Regions from separate parts of the Pararhizobium gei genome, predicted to be linked through region 2. Evidence: riboswitches for the same ligand, from Rfam matches in the RefSeq annotation. Region 2 holds a riboswitch; the other holds the start of a gene.
What was found. A riboswitch is a leader RNA that binds a small molecule or an ion and turns the genes downstream of it on or off. The one in region 2 is predicted to bind S-adenosylmethionine.

Region 1: it holds a riboswitch for S-adenosylmethionine, as region 2 does, so the genes downstream of both, PY308_RS03785 (O-succinylhomoserine sulfhydrylase) here and metA (homoserine O-acetyltransferase MetA) in region 2, are expected to answer to the same signal.

The regions. Positions count from the first base shown of each region.
Region 1 covers NZ_CP119409.1:805,568-813,383, forward strand. Annotated here, with positions in the region: gene PY308_RS03775 (Hsp33 family molecular chaperone) at 1-59, shown strand, start outside; gene apaG (Co2+/Mg2+ efflux protein ApaG) at 71-463, opposite strand; gene PY308_RS03785 (O-succinylhomoserine sulfhydrylase) at 650-1,834, opposite strand; SAM riboswitch at 1,878-1,956, opposite strand; gene PY308_RS03790 (2'-deoxycytidine 5'-triphosphate deaminase) at 2,066-3,163, shown strand; tRNA gene PY308_RS03795 (tRNA-Gly) at 3,224-3,297, shown strand; gene PY308_RS03800 (M10 family metallopeptidase C-terminal domain-containing protein) at 3,853-6,951, shown strand; gene PY308_RS03805 (glycosyltransferase family 2 protein) at 7,063-7,800, opposite strand; one part of gene PY308_RS03810 (IS630 family transposase) at 7,804-7,816, opposite strand, start outside.
Region 2 covers NZ_CP119409.1:3,927,679-3,935,494, reverse strand. Annotated here, with positions in the region: gene PY308_RS19065 (OmpA family protein) at 1-156, shown strand, start outside; gene leuC (3-isopropylmalate dehydratase large subunit) at 510-1,919, shown strand; gene PY308_RS19055 (SixA phosphatase family protein) at 1,961-2,497, shown strand; SAM riboswitch at 2,576-2,653, shown strand; gene metA (homoserine O-acetyltransferase MetA) at 2,727-3,653, shown strand; gene PY308_RS19045 (aldose epimerase family protein) at 3,723-4,784, shown strand; tRNA gene PY308_RS19040 (tRNA-Gly) at 4,937-5,011, opposite strand; gene PY308_RS19035 (prolyl-tRNA synthetase associated domain-containing protein) at 5,250-5,774, shown strand; gene trxA (thioredoxin) at 5,833-6,810, shown strand; gene PY308_RS19025 (LON peptidase substrate-binding domain-containing protein) at 6,925-7,605, shown strand; gene PY308_RS19020 (Trm112 family protein) at 7,615-7,803, shown strand.

The sequences.
Region 1 (7,816 bases), 1.3 Mb from region 2:
CTTGCGAGTTCTGCTCGACGACTTACCGTTTCGAAGCAACGGAAGTACGTCCGCAGTAAAAACCGGAACCTCAGTTCAGCGTGCGCGCCTGACCTGGAGAATCGAGCGAGAAGGCGGGAATGTCCACAAGGAACGTCTCGCCTTCCACCGTCTCCATCGAATAATGCCCGAACATCACGCCGGACGGCGTGTCGAGCGGGCAGCCGGACGAATACTCGTATGTGTCGCCCGGACTGAGCACCGGCTGCTCGCCGATCACGCCGGGACCGTTGACTTCATCCACCTGACCATTTTCGTCGGTAATGTGCCAGTAGCGCGTCATCAGTCGCACCGTTTGCTTCGAGAAATTGGATATCAGGATGCGGTAGCCCCAGACATAGCGGCTGTCGTCCGGATCGGACTGCTCCTCCAGGTAATAAGGTTCGACCGTTACCTCTATGTCGCGGGTCAGCGCGCGATACATTTGCAAGTCCCTTCAAGTCCAAGGCCCGCAGTATAGAGCGAGATGGTTTCTTGAAGAATAACGGCGGCTTGTCCTGTACAAATAAAGGACAGACAATGTAACGACTGTCACCCTGATGAGCAGTGTCTCTCATCGCTGTCGCAACAAGCCCGCCCTGTTGGCGCGGGCCTGTTGAAAAGCATGGCCTCAGGCGTGAGCAGCATCCAATGCCCGTGCAAAATCCTCGATCAGATCTTCGCTGTCTTCGATGCCCGCGGAAAAACGCACGGTGCCGGGAGAAATGCCAAGTTCGGCACGCGCTTCATCCGTGAGGTTCTTGTGCGTGGTCGTTGCGGGGTGTGTGATGAGGCTTTTCGAGTCGCCGAGATTGTTGGAGATCAGAACAGTGTCCAGCGCGTTCTGCAGCTTGAAAGCAGCATCCTTGCCGCCTTTCAGCTCGAAACAAACCAGCGTAGAGCCGCCCTTCATCTGGCGCGCGATGATATCGGCCTGCGGATGGTCCTTGCGCCCCGGATAGATCACCTTTGCAATCTCTTTCCGATCGGCGAGAAAATCGGCGATACGCGCCGCATTCTCGCTTTGCTGGCGCACGCGCAAGGGCAGCGTTTCGATACCCTTCAGCAGCGTCCAGGCGTTGAAGGGCGAAAGAGCCGGTCCCGTATGGCGGAAATAGTCGTGCAGATGCTCGTTGATCCATTCCTTGTCGGACAGGATAACGCCACCGAGGCAACGACCCTGGCCGTCGATATGCTTGGTCGCGGAATAGACGACGATATGCGCACCGAGTTCCAAAGGCTTTTGCATCAGCGGCGTGGCAAAGACATTGTCGACGATGACCTTGACGCCAATAGCATTCGCGATTTTTGCCACGCCTTCGATATCGACAACTTCGAGCGTCGGGTTGGTCGGGCTTTCGAGAAAGAAAACCTTGGTATTCGGTTTGACGGCCTTTTCCCAGTTTTCGAGGAAGCGTCCATCGATCAGCGTGAATTCGATGCCATATTTCGGCGCCAGCGTCTCGACCACCCAGCGGCAGGAGCCGAACAGGGCGCGTGCAGCAACGATATGGTCGCCGGCCCTCAACTGGCAGAGGATCGCCGCGGACACCGCCGCCATGCCGGACGCCGTCGCGCGCGCATCTTCCGCGCCTTCCAGCATGCACATGCGCTGCTCGAACATGTCGTTGGTGGGGCTGCCGTACCGGGCATAAATGAAACCGTCGGTCTCGCCCTTGAAGCGGGCTTCGGCGGCTTCCGAGCTGTCGTAGACGAAGCCCTGCGTCATGAATATGGCTTCGGAGGTTTCACCATGGTTCGAACGGGTCGTGCCACCATGGACGAGCTGGGTCGCGGGGCGCCAATTTTTGCTCATTTCCGTCTCTCTCAACACAAAAAAACCGGCCGCGAAAAGCAAGCCGGTTTCAAACCCGGCCTTTTTAGCTATTTGTTTAACGTGGCTGCAAGCCGACCGGCCAAATCACCACGGGATAAGTCAGTATTTACTTATAAGGTGCGCTTGCGTCAATTCCCTGGGGCAAGAAGATATGTCACAGGGACAATCCGGTTCAATGATACATCGGCTGCGGCAAAAAGGAAGATGGGAATGACGAGGCAAACCGGCATTCTGGCCGATCGCGCGATCGGCGCGCTGTTTGAGATGGCGCGATTGAAAAGCGAAGCCAGACTGGACAGCGATCAGATCCAGCCGGCAAGCCTTGATCTGCGCCTGGGCTCGAAGGCATTTCGTGTGCGCGCCAGCTTCCTTCCCGGTCCCAGCCATCTTGTTTCCGACAAACTCGACCGGTTGAAATTACACGTCATCGATCTCTCCGAAGGCGCGGTGCTCGAAACCGGTTGTGTCTACATCGTACCGTTGATGGAAAGCCTTGATCTCCCACCCGGCATGTCGGCCTCGGCCAACCCGAAAAGTTCCACCGGCCGCCTCGACATCTTCACCCGCGTCATCACCGACCGCGCGCAGGAATTCGACAAGATCCCGGTAGGCTATTGCGGTCCGCTCTATCTCGAAATCAGCCCGCGCACCTTTCCGGTGATCGTCCGGCGTGGCTCGCGCCTGTCGCAGATCCGCTTTCGCATCGGCCATGCCCTGTTGAGCGAGGCCGAAGTCCTGTTGCTGCATGAAAGCGATGTCCTGGTCGCAAGCGAAACGCCGAATGTTTCCGGTGCCGGCATTGCGCTGTCCATCGATCTGAAGGGAACCGGTGCGGATGGACTTATCGGCTATCGTGGCAAGCACCACACAGCCGTCGTCGATGTCGATAAGAAGGCCGAGCACGGAATTTTCGATTTCTGGGAGCCGCTGTACAGCCGGGGTGCAGACGAGCTGATTCTTGATCCCGACGAATTCTACATTCTCGTCTCGCGTGAGGCCGTGCATGTCCCTCCGCTCTACGCCGCCGAGATGACGCCGTTCGATCCGCTGGTCGGCGAGTTCCGCGTGCACTACGCCGGCTTCTTCGATCCCGGCTTCGGCCACGCTTCGGCCGGTGGCAAGGGCAGCCGGGCCGTGCTCGAGGTGCGCAGCCATGAGGTTCCCTTCATCCTGGAGCATGGCCAGATCGTCGGACGGCTGGTTTACGAGCATATGCTGGAACGGCCCGAGGGGCTGTATGGTCTCAGCCTCGGTTCCAACTACCAGGCGCAGGGACTGAAGCTTTCCAAGCATTTCCGCGCTGAGTAGGATTTGCGATTGCATCTTGCCTTGACAGTCGAGGCAGCTTGATGGAAACGTCAGCTCGTTGCGGGTATGATGTAGTGGTAGCGTATTAGCTTCCCAAGCTAAATGTGCGGGTTCGATTCCCGCTACCCGCTCCAGCCTTTGTATGGCCTGTTTGGTTGCTGATGATTAGCTCACCTGGCCGTGGCGAATTCGGCCCGTACTGGCGCTATTTGCCGCTTCCTGTCCGAAGCTTTTCCCGAGCTGAGCTCGCCAGCCTGTGATTGGGGTGACGCGCAAGAAAGAGCCGGAGCGCGTTCGCGTTTCCGCTTTCCATCGCAGCGCGGAATTCTTCCTCAACGGCAATATCCCCGTCCCGCGCAGGCAAAACGGCAGACTTTCCGGCTGCCGATGCAAATGATGGAGCATCATTGCAGATCGTCAAAATCGCGATGCCGACCAATACAGCACAGCGAAGGGCTAAATGATGCGACATTGTTCTCATTTCAATTCCCTTTTTCCAGAAAAGTATGACAGACTTATAGTGTTGAGGTCAAAAATTTGAGTACGGCCAAAAAATTTTAGAGTCGAATTTCCGGGATTTCGTGATAGTTTGGTGGTGTTCAATACCATTGTTCAAGTTTTTCCATTTTGGCCTGGCTGATATTGAAGTTTCAGCTCAGAAGCAGATAATTTAAGATCGAGGGGGGAATATGACCACAGTTGTCAGTGCAACGCCGACAGGCGATGAATATATCGATGGCGTGTTGTACGGCACGCAATGGGGCGGACCTATTACCTATAGTTTCGCCGATAATATTTCCGACTTCGGTCCAAGTTATTCGCATACGATCGGCGGATTTCAGCAGATCAGCGCGACCCAACAGAATGCTATTCAATCCATTCTTGAAGGAAACGTGGCCAGCGGCACGGCTTTGTTCACCTACGGCTCCTTCGAGCAGGTTGCAAATCTTGATATATCGCTTGCTGCGGATCCGTTCGGTGCGTCCGACGTCACGATTGCGCAAACCAACACATTCGACGGGAGCAACCTGTCGACAGCGCGCGTCGCCGATTTCCCCGAACTTGATCAAAGGTCGTCCGGCGGCGATGTCTGGTTCGGCGATGACTACGCATCCTACCGCACACCGGAGGTCGGAACCTATTCATGGATGACGCACATACACGAGCTCGGCCATGCCGTCGGTCTCAGTCACGGGCATAATGCCGGGACAAGTATTCCGGGATTTCAGTTCGCCATCCCCCATGACCGCGATTCCACTGAATTCTCCGTAATGTCATACCGGGCATATATTGGAGACCCGCTCTTTGGAGGCTCTTCGAATGAAACCTACGGTTACTCCCAAACCTTGATGATGTACGACATCGCCGCTTTGCAGCATCTCTATGGCGCTGATTTTACGACAAATTCTTCCGATACTGTCTATACTTGGTCTGGAACGACCGGGGAAATGTTCGTGAACGGTGTCGGTCAGGGCGCACCGGGCGGCGGCATTGGCGGCGCTGCCAACCGTGTGTATCTGACGATCTGGGACGGCGAAGGCAGGGACACCTACGACTTCTCGACCTATACGGAAAACAGCTTCATAGACTTGGCGCCAGGAGCCTGGTCGCTGGTTTCGCAGGTACAGCGGGCCAATCTCGGCGAAGGCGCTTATGCCAATGGCAATGTCTACAATGCCTTGCAGTATGATGGCGATGTGCGCTCCCTGATCGAAAACGCTGAAGGCGGTAGTGCGAATGACGACATCGGCGGCAACGCGGCCGCCAACGAACTGTCCGGAAACGATGGCAATGACATTCTCGTTGGTCAGGCGGGATCCGACAATCTTTTGGGCGGGGCGGGGACCGACACACTTTATGGGGATTTCAGGACGCCTGCAGTCAACTATTCCGGTACCGGGCTTTTCACTGAAAACCAGGATCCCACTAACAGTACGCGCGAGACGGCACGCGATATTACCGCCGCAATCGGCTATCGCGCCGACGTCGATATCGAGCACTCCGACGTCAATCCAAGCGTGAAGATAAGTGCAACGGGAGACGGCAGTTTCGACTGGTTTGCCTTTAACGTGACCAGGGCCGGCCAGATCACGCTCGATATCGATGGATCGATGGACAGCTTTATCGAGCTTTACGACGCGACAGGAACGCGCATTGCTTTTAACGAGGATTCCTCTACCGATGCAGGTGACAGCACCACGCAGAATGTGGATTGGAAAAGCTTCATTTCCTACACCGTCACGACACCAGGCACATATTTCGTCAAAGTCGGTGTCTATAGCGGTGTTGGCAGCGGAGGTCCCCCGGGGGCCGTGATTCCTGTCGGAACGGCCTACACGCTGGGTATTGTCCTACCGCTCCCCGTCGATTCAACGACCGCAGGATTCGGGAATGATACGCTGAACGGCGGTAGCGGCGCGGATGTCATGTTCGGCGGCGCGGGCAACGACATCTATGTCGTGGACGATGCGGGAGACGTGGTTACCGAGACGACCGGAGCGGGCATCGACGAGATCAGGTCGTCTGTCACGCGAACACTCAGTGTGAATGTCGAAAAGCTGACGCTTCTCGGTTCCGCAAACATCAACGGTTCGGGGAACACCCTGGGCAACCTGTTGGTCGGCAATGCCGGAGCCAATATTCTCGATGGCAAGGCCGGGGCCGACACGCTTCAGGGGCTCGGCGGCAACGATATCTACCAAGTCGATAACGCGTCGGATGAGGTTTTTGAGGCGGGAGGACAGGGCTCCGATACGGTCCAGACAACGGTGAGTTATACTCTCGCAGCCGGGCAGGAGATCGAGACGCTACGGCTCCTCGGAAGCACGGGTTCAACGGCACTCAATCTGACCGGCAACGAGTTCGTCAACACGCTCATCGGAAATGCCGGAGCCAATATTCTCGATGGCAAAGCCGGAGCCGACACGCTTCAAGGTCTCGGCGGCAATGATATCTATCAGATAGACAATGCGGGCGACATTGTAATGGAGTCGGCCGGACAGGGGGCCGACACTGTGCAGACAGCAGTGAGTTATACGCTTGCTGCCGGTCAGGAAATCGAGACGTTGCGGCTGCTCGGCAGTACGGGCTCGACGGCGCTCAATCTGACCGGCAATACCTTCGGACAGACGTTGATCGGCAATGCCGGCGCCAATATCCTCGATGGCAAGGCCGGCGCTGATACGCTTCAAGGTCTCGGCGGCAACGATGTCTATCAGATCGACAATATCGGGGACACGGTGCTCGAATTGATCGGGCAGGGTGCCGATACCGTGCAAACGGCCGTCAGCTACGCGCTTGCGATCGGCCAGGAGATCGAAACGCTGCGGCTGCTTGCAAGTACGGGTTCTGCGGCGCTTAATCTGACCGGCAATGCGTTTGGACAGTCGCTGATCGGAAATACGGGTGCAAATACGCTGAACGGCGGGCGGGGGAAGGACACGCTCATCGGCGGGCAGGGCGATGACACCTATTTTTTCAACACAACGCTCGATGCAGCAACCAATGACGATACCATCGTCGGCTTCTCCGGCGTGGCCGGCAATAACGACACGATTGCGCTTAGACAAACTATTTTCGCCAATCTTTCGGCTGGCTCGCTGAATGCCGCAAATTTCATCGCCACGTCGACGGGAGCGGCACAGGATGCGAATGATTTTATTGTCTACGACTTGCGAGATGGCGCGCTCATCTATGATACAAACGGCAGTGCATCTGGTGGTGACATCGTTTTCGCCCGTTTGTCCGGCATTCCAACGCTGACGGCAGCAGACTTTGTGATCGTTTAGCACACGGCGCAACCTGTCTCCGCCATGGGACAGGTTGATCGCTCTTCAACCGATCAATTGGCGGGCGGGACCTTGACGTTGCGCGCCCTCAGACCAGGCGTCGTGTTGGTTCTATTTCTGGGCAACAGGAAGATGCGGGGTTTTCTTCCAGGAAAATGGATTGGTGTTCAATTCAATGACCGCTTTCCAGGCTGCAATCGACATGACCAGCCAATAAACCGGCACGAACACCCAACGCCATCCCAGCTTCCGCAACTCACCTTTGTCCATTCGGCTACGACCCAGCGAAACAAAGACCGCGTAACTACCGAAAATATTGACGATATCGACGACAAACAACCAGAAGGCCAGCGTGCTGTCCGTATGTGTTCCCTCCTGAAACATCAGCCATGTCAGATAGCCCAGGAAGCCTATGATGATCGGGTGAGACAGCGATGAAAGAAGCATGCCGCCGATCAGGATCTGGAAAACGGCGAAGCCGGCCCATCCGATTTCGCCAATCAGTTTCATTGGCTTGCGCATCAGTACCAGCCAGGTCTGCAGCCAGCCCTTGAACCATCTGCTTCGCTGACCGATCCAGACGTTCAGCTTCACCGGCGCATCTTCCAGCGTCGGCTTGTAGATGACGCGGGACCGGTAACCCATCCGGTGCAACCTGAGGCCAAGGTCTGCATCTTCTGTCATGTTGTAGGGATCCCATCCGCCGATCAGCCTTAACTCCTGCGTCCGGAAATGGTTGGACGTGCCGCCCAGCGGCAGCGGCAGATCCGTCTGGGACAGCATAGGCAGCAAGCCGCGGAACAGGCCTGCATATTCCAGCGCAAACAGTGAGCTTATACCAACCGTCACTGATTAGAACCCTTGC
Region 2 (7,816 bases):
ATGGCCTATCTGGTTACAAGGGGCGTCGATCCCCAGCGCATGTGGGCCAAGGGCTATGGCAAGGACCGGGAAGTCCGTGACTGCGCCGATCGCTCGTGCAAGGTACAGAACCGGCGCGTCGTTGCCAATTTGCGCACCAAGCGTGATGCGCTCTGATCAACGCCGCGTTCATTCCGCAAGCCCGTTGCGCTTTTCGAGGGCACACGGCAGGCAAGCCACATCGGCAGGGCATTTCGAGCAGGCTGGGACGCGCGTCTGTCTCTCTGGCCGATATTGCCGGTTGGTCACAAAACTGCTATATCCGCCACTATGGAATCCAAATTCGGATGTCACGAGCAGAAAATCGTCGTGCTGCAGGATCACAAGCGTCTGCCGGCACGGTTTTTCGCGCGCGTTTCAGGCGCGCTGAGCAGCCGACTTATCTGACTGTCGGGACTTGCTCCTGACCAGTTGCGGCGAATTTGCCGGATATTTTTCTTCACATTGGTACTTCAAATGGATGCACAGCCATGAGCGCACCGCGGACTCTCTATGATAAAATCTGGGACGACCATCTGGTCGATCAACAGGACGACGGAACCTGTCTTCTCTACATCGATCGCCATCTCGTTCACGAAGTGACGAGCCCACAGGCGTTCGAAGGCCTGCGCCTGACCAACCGTCAGGTGCGCGCTCCGCAAAAAACGCTGGCCGTTGTTGATCACAACGTGCCGACCTCGCCGGATCGCCATCTCGGCATCAAGAACGAGGAAAGCCGCATTCAGGTCGAGGCGCTCGCCCAGAACGCGGCCGATTTCGGCGTCGAATATTATTCGGCCAGCGATATCCGCCAAGGCATCGTCCATATCGTCGGGCCGGAACAGGGCTTCACGCTGCCGGGGATGACCATCGTCTGCGGCGACAGCCACACCTCGACGCATGGGGCCTTCGGTGCACTGGCGCATGGCATCGGCACGTCCGAGGTCGAGCATGTGCTCGCCACCCAGACGCTGATCCAGAAGAAGGCCAAGAACATGCTGGTGCGTGTCGATGGCGTTCTGCCGGAGCATGTCACGGCCAAGGACATCATTCTCGCCATCATCGGCGAGATCGGCACGGCCGGCGGCACCGGCCATGTCATCGAGTTTGCCGGCGAGGCCATCCGCGCCTTGTCGATGGAAGGCCGCATGACCGTCTGCAACATGACGATCGAAGGCGGTGCCCGCGCCGGCCTGATCGCACCGGACGAAAAGACCTTCGAATACATCAAGGGCAAGCCGCGGGCGCCGACCGGCGAGGCGCTGGAACAGGCGATCGCTTACTGGAAGACGCTGCAGACCGACGAAGGCGCCCATTACGACCGTGTCGTCGTGCTGAACGCCGCCGATCTGCCGCCCATCGTCTCCTGGGGCTCCTCGCCTGAAGATGTCATCTCGGTTCAGGGCACCGTACCCAACCCGGACGAGATCCAGGACGAGAACAAGCGCACGTCGAAGTGGCGGGCGCTCGATTACATGGGGCTGAAGCCGGGCACGAAGATCACCGACATCGCTATCGATCGCGTCTTCATCGGCTCCTGCACCAATGGCCGCATCGAGGATCTGCGCGAAGTCGCCAAGGTGGTCGAGGGCCGCACGGTCGCATCCACGGTGTCCGCGATGATCGTTCCGGGCTCTGGCCTCGTCAAGGAACAGGCGGAAGCCGAAGGTCTCGACGTCATCTTCAAGGCGGCCGGCTTCGACTGGCGCGAGCCGGGCTGCTCCATGTGCCTTGCCATGAACGACGACCGCCTGAAGCCGGGCGAGCGCTGCGCCTCCACGTCCAACCGCAACTTCGAAGGCCGTCAGGGTTTCAAGGGCCGCACCCATCTGGTGTCGCCTGCCATGGCTGCTGCCGCCGCGGTGTCGGGGCATTTCGTCGATATCCGCGAGTGGAAGTGAGACGTCCACCCTCCCCTTGAGGGGGAGGGTGGAGGAAGCGAATGACCAAAGAATCCAGAAAATCGAAACATCGTCTTATCCTTCTGCGTCACGGCAAATCCGCGTGGCCGGAAGGCGTCGCTGACGAGGCGCGGCCTCTCTCGGAGCGTGGCCGCAGGGCGGCGCCCGTCATTGGCGCCTATATGGAACACGAGACACTTATTCCAGACCTCGTGCTCGTCTCTCCAGCGACGCGAGCGCAGCAGACCTGGGACCTGGTGCGGGATGAACTGCCGGCGGATATGGCCGAGCGAACGGAAACAAAACTTTACGAGGTTCCAGCAGAGACGATTGTCGATGCGATCCGTTCCGTGGAAGCTTCCTGCCGGACCTTGCTGGTCGTCGGCCACAATCCGGGCATGGAGGATGCTGCGGCCATGCTGGCCGGAGGCGGCGAAGCCGGCGCGATATACCTTATCAAGGAGAAGTTCCCGACAGCAGGCCTTGCCGTCATCGACTTCGATATTGAAGGATGGAATGACCTTGCCGCCGGCAGTGGTTATCTCGAACGGTTCGTGACGCCGCGTTCCCTTGCCTGAAACGCGCCTGCGAGGTCAGGGCGGGCGTTGGGCGGAGCCGGGCACGCCGCCATTGATTTCCGTCGTCTGCGGCGTTATATCCGCAGTCGTGGTGATTTGGCCGGCCGGCTTGCAGCCACGTTAAATAAGTCGCTAAAGGGCCGTGCATGCGCAAGCAGCGGGCCGGTAGCGATTGTCGTCGTTGCCGGTTTTTTCATGCCGGCTGGTCCGCCAGATCCGAGTGTTGCCCATGCCCATCAAGATCCCCGATACGCTGCCCGCCTATGAAACCCTCGTCAAGGAAGGGGTGCGGGTGATGACCGAAACGGTGGCCATCCGTCAGGATATCAGGCCATTGCAGATCGGACTGCTCAATCTCATGCCGAACAAGATCAAGACCGAGATCCAGATGGCGCGCCTCGTCGGCGCTTCGCCGCTGCAGGTCGAGCTGTCGCTGATCCGTATCGGAGGACACAAGGCGAAGAACACGCCGGAGGAGCATCTGCTCGCCTTCTACGACACATGGGAAGAAGTGCGGCACCGCAAGTTCGATGGCCTGATCATCACCGGCGCCCCTGTGGAAACGATGGATTACGAAGACGTGACCTACTGGAGCGAGATGCAGCAGATTCTCGATTGGACGCACACCAATGTCCATTCGACGCTGAACATTTGCTGGGGCGCGATGGCCGCGATCTATCATTTCCACAAGGTGCCGAAATACACGCTGAAGGAAAAAGCTTTTGGCGTCTACCGTCACCACAACCTCAATCCGGCCTCGCCCTATCTCAGCGGCTTTTCAGACGATTTCCAGATTCCGGTGTCACGCTGGACCGAGGTGCGGCGCGCCGATATCGAGGCGGTGCCGGGGCTCGAAATTCTGATGGAATCCGACGAGATGGGTATTTGCTTCGTGCATGAAAAAGCCGGCAACCGCCTCTATGTCTTCAACCATGTGGAATATGATTCGACGTCGCTTTCAGACGAATATTTCCGCGATGTCGATGCGGGCGTGCCGATCAAGATGCCGCATAATCATTTCCCGCACAACGATCCCACGCTGACGCCGCAAAATCGCTGGCGCAGCCACGCGCATCTGCTGTTCGGAAACTGGATCAACGATATCTATCAGACGACGTCCTTCGATCTTGCCGATATCGGAAAAGACAGGCAGTGACCGAACCGTCGGCCGTCGTGAAAACGCCGGTGCGGTCTCAATGACTTTACAGTTGCCGCCCTGCCGGAAATGAAGCAGTTTGCCGCCCGCAACAGGGCAGTGGAGGAAAACGCCGTGCAGATAGAAAATGAGATCTTTGGCCACCTGCCATCCGGCGAACCGGTGCACCGTCTTGTCTTACAAGGCGGCGGGCTGACGGCTCATATTCTCACATGGGGCTCGGTGATCCAGGATCTGCGCCTTGATGGTCACAAGGCTCCCCTCGTCCTCGGTTTCGAAAATCTGGCCGACTATCTCGCCCACTCCCCTTATTTCGGCGCGACGCCCGGCCGCAATGCGAATCGCATCGGCGGCGGACGCTTCGCAATCGACGGTGAAACCTTTCAACTGGAACTCAATGAAAAGGGCGTCACTCATCTGCACGGCGGTAGCGATGGCATTGCCAAGCGTTTATGGAGCGTCGTCGAACAGGCGCAAGACCGGGTCGTGCTTCAGATCGTCGATCCCGATGGCCGCGCCGGCTATCCTGGCAATTGCACCATAACCTGTACCTACACGCTTTTTGAGGGCGGCGTCCTTGCTGTCGCTTACGAAAGCACTGCTGACCGCGCCACCATCTGCAATGTCTGCCAGCACAGCTATTTCAACCTCGATGGCACGGCCGATGCGCTGGGCCACGACGCCATGATTGCCGCCAGCCACTATCTGCCGACGGATGAACGGCAGGTTCCCACAGGTGAGATCCGCCCGGTTGACGGTACGGTCTTCGATCTGCGCGCCATGACGCCGCTTCGCCGTCAGATGGAAGGGGACAGGATCGGCTATGACCATAATTTCTGCCTTGCGGATGCACGTGGTCCGAAACAATCGGTGGCGCTGGTCCGCAGTGTGAATTCCGGGGTATCGCTGGAAGTTCGCACGACGGAGCCCGGGGTCCAGTTCTATACCGGCTTCAAGGTGAATGTGGGTGTTCCAGGCCTCGACGGCCGCCGCTATGGCCCTTTCGCCGGCTTCTGCCTGGAAACGCAGATCTGGCCGGATGCGGTCAACCATGCGAATTTTCCGCAGGCCGTGCTGCGCCCGGGAGAGACCCTGCGGCAGGAAACGGACTATGTCTTCAGCCGCAACTGAGGTTATGGCAAAGAACGATCCTTCCATAGACCCAGCGAAGCCGGTCTATGGAAGGATGCTCGACGCAAGAGGCGGCTGTTTACGATATTGATCGTGTAGCAAGCATGGCTACCCAGCCCTTCGCACGCGTGGCATGAAATCTTTGAAGAAAATGGAGCGGGTGAGGCGATTCGAACGCCCGACCCCAACCTTGGCAAGGTTGTGCTCTACCCCTGAGCTACACCCGCTCATTGTCGACGGCCTGGGGTAGTCGGTGGCCGAAGTTCGCTGTGTTGTGGCGACGGGCGCTATATGGCCCAGCCATTTCCCAAATGCAACAGGGAAATGACGCAGGATGGAAGAAATTTTGGAGAGCAAGGCGCAAGCCACTGAAAACAAGGCGTTTTGCCGGGCGTGGCATGACGAATATTGCGCTTGTCTGCCCTTCGCCGTAAGGGAAAAGGAGATGAGAAGGAAGGAATCGCCATGACCGACATGCCAGCAGCCGGCCTGCCGCCGAAAACACAGGAGGACCTGTTCCAGTTTCTCGACAGCCTTGGCATACCCCACACGACCAAGCGCCATGAACCCGTCTTCACGGTCGCCGAATCGGTCGCTCTGCGAGACGAAATTCCCGGCGGGCATACCAAGAACCTCTTCGTGAAAGACAAGAAGGACAATTATTTCCTTCTGACCGTCGAGGAGCATGCGACCGTGGACCTGAAGACCGTGCACACGATCATCGGCGCGGCCAGCAAGGTGTCCTTTGGCAAGCCGGAGAAGCTGATGGAATATCTGGGCGTCATCCCCGGCGCGGTCACGGCTTTCGGGGTCATCAACGATATGGGTGGAAATGTGAGGATCATCATCGATGAAGACCTGATGAAGGACGAGATCGTCAACTGTCATCCGCTGTCGAACGATGCGACGACGTCGATCGCCTCGAAAGACCTGATGCGCTTTATCGAAGCGACCGGACACGAACCGCTTGTCTTGAAAGTGACGGCCTGACATACGATCTTTGGCGGGAAACAGTCAGACAGACCAATATCGTCCGCAAGGAGAGATGATGAGCGCCGGTGACAACCCTTACGCAGTATCCTACGGCAACCAGATGTCCGGGGCAGCAAGCTACGGCAGCACGCCGGTCGCTGCGCCAGTTCCTGCCGGCGACCTGATCAAGGAAACCACGACGGCGAATTTTACCAAAGACGTGCTAGAGGCGTCGCGCCATCAGCCGGTTCTGGTTGATTTCTGGGCGCCCTGGTGCGGTCCTTGCAAGCAGTTGACCCCGGTCATCGAGAAGGTCGTCACCGAGGCCAAGGGGCGTGTCAAACTCGTCAAAATGAATATCGACGATCACCCTTCGATTGCAGGCCAGCTCGGTATCCAGTCGATCCCGGCCGTGATTGCTTTCTCGAATGGCCGCCCGGTCGATGGTTTCATGGGCGCGGTGCCGGAAAGCCAGATTCGTCAGTTTATCGACAAGATCGCCGGCCCCGCCGTGGATGATCAGGCAGCCGAGATCGAAGCGGCGCTCGCCGAAGCCAAGACTTTGGTCGATCAAGGAGATCTGGAGAATGCGGCCGGCCTTTTTAGCGCCGTTCTGCAGGCCGAGCCCGAGAATGCAGCCGCGCTTGCAGGCCTTGCCAATTGCCTGATCTCCATGGGGGATATCGAGCAAGCGCGTGAGGTTCTGACTGGCTTGCACGAGGCTTTGGCGAAAGATGCCGGTATCGTGGCGGCGCTGAAGAAAATCGACCAGATCGAGGAAGCCCGCAAGCTTGGCGATCCGGAGGCGCTCGAACGGGCGCTTGCAGCCAATCCCGACGATCATGCAGCCCGTATCAAGCTTGCCAAGATCCGCAATGTCGAAGGCGACAGGCAAGCAGCGGCGGATCATCTTTTGACTGTGATGAAACGCGACCGGGCCTTCGAGGATGACGGCGCGCGGCGCGAGCTCTTGCAGTTCTTCGAGGTTTGGGGGCCTATGGATCCGGCAACGCTATCGGCGCGCCGCAAATTGTCGTCGATCCTGTTCTCATAGCGCCAGTCGACTGCGCTCTCTTGAGATTTTCAGACTGAGCACCATCTCTTCTCGATAGGCCGCAAAACTGTAAATCATAAGAAAGCGGCCGGCAGCGACGGGGTGTATTCGCACATGCAAGTTGGAAATGCACGTTATCTCAAGCCGCAGGATTTGCCGGAAACGCTCCCGGTATTTCCGTTGACGGGCGTGCTCCTGCTTCCTGGTTCGCAGCTGCCGCTCAATATCTTCGAGCCGCGCTATCTCGCCATGTTCGACGACGCGCTGGCGGGAAACCGTCTGATCGGAATGATTCAGCCGTTTTTCGGGGAGGCGCGCGAAGAAGCCGGGCAGGCGCATGTCCAGGCGCTCTGCCAAGTCGGGTGCGTTGGCCGGATTACATCCTTTGCGGAAATGGAGGACGGCCGCTATCTGGCTTCTTTGACCGGGATCTGCCGTTTCCGGTTGTTTAACGAACTGCCTGCCACCAAGGGCTACCGCAATTTTCACATTGCGCCTTTCGCCACCGATCTCATGGAGCCGGACGATGAGGCACAGGTCGATCGCCGGGCGCTTCTCGCCGCTTTCAAGGCCTATCTCGAAGCCAACAAGCTGGAAGCAGACTGGGAAAGCGTCGAACGGGCGAGCAATTCCACACTCGTCAATTCCATGGCGATGATGTCGCCCTACGGTCCCGCGGAGAAGCAGGCGCTGCTCGAGGCTCCGGACCTCAAGACCCGCGCCGAAACGCTGATCGCCATTACAGAGATCGTGCTTGCACGAAATTTCGGCGATATTGAAACCATGCTGCAATAGGCGGGAATGATGGAAGACAGAACCAGCCGCGTCGATCCGAAACTCCTCGAATTGCTGGTATGTCCGCTGACCAAGGGTCGCCTCAGCTACCACGCCACCGACAACGAACTGATTTCCGAGAAGGCCCGTCTTGCGTATCCGATCCGCGACGGCATTCCGATCATGTTGATCTCCGAAGCACGCAAAATCGAAGATTGAGCGTGATTTTGCG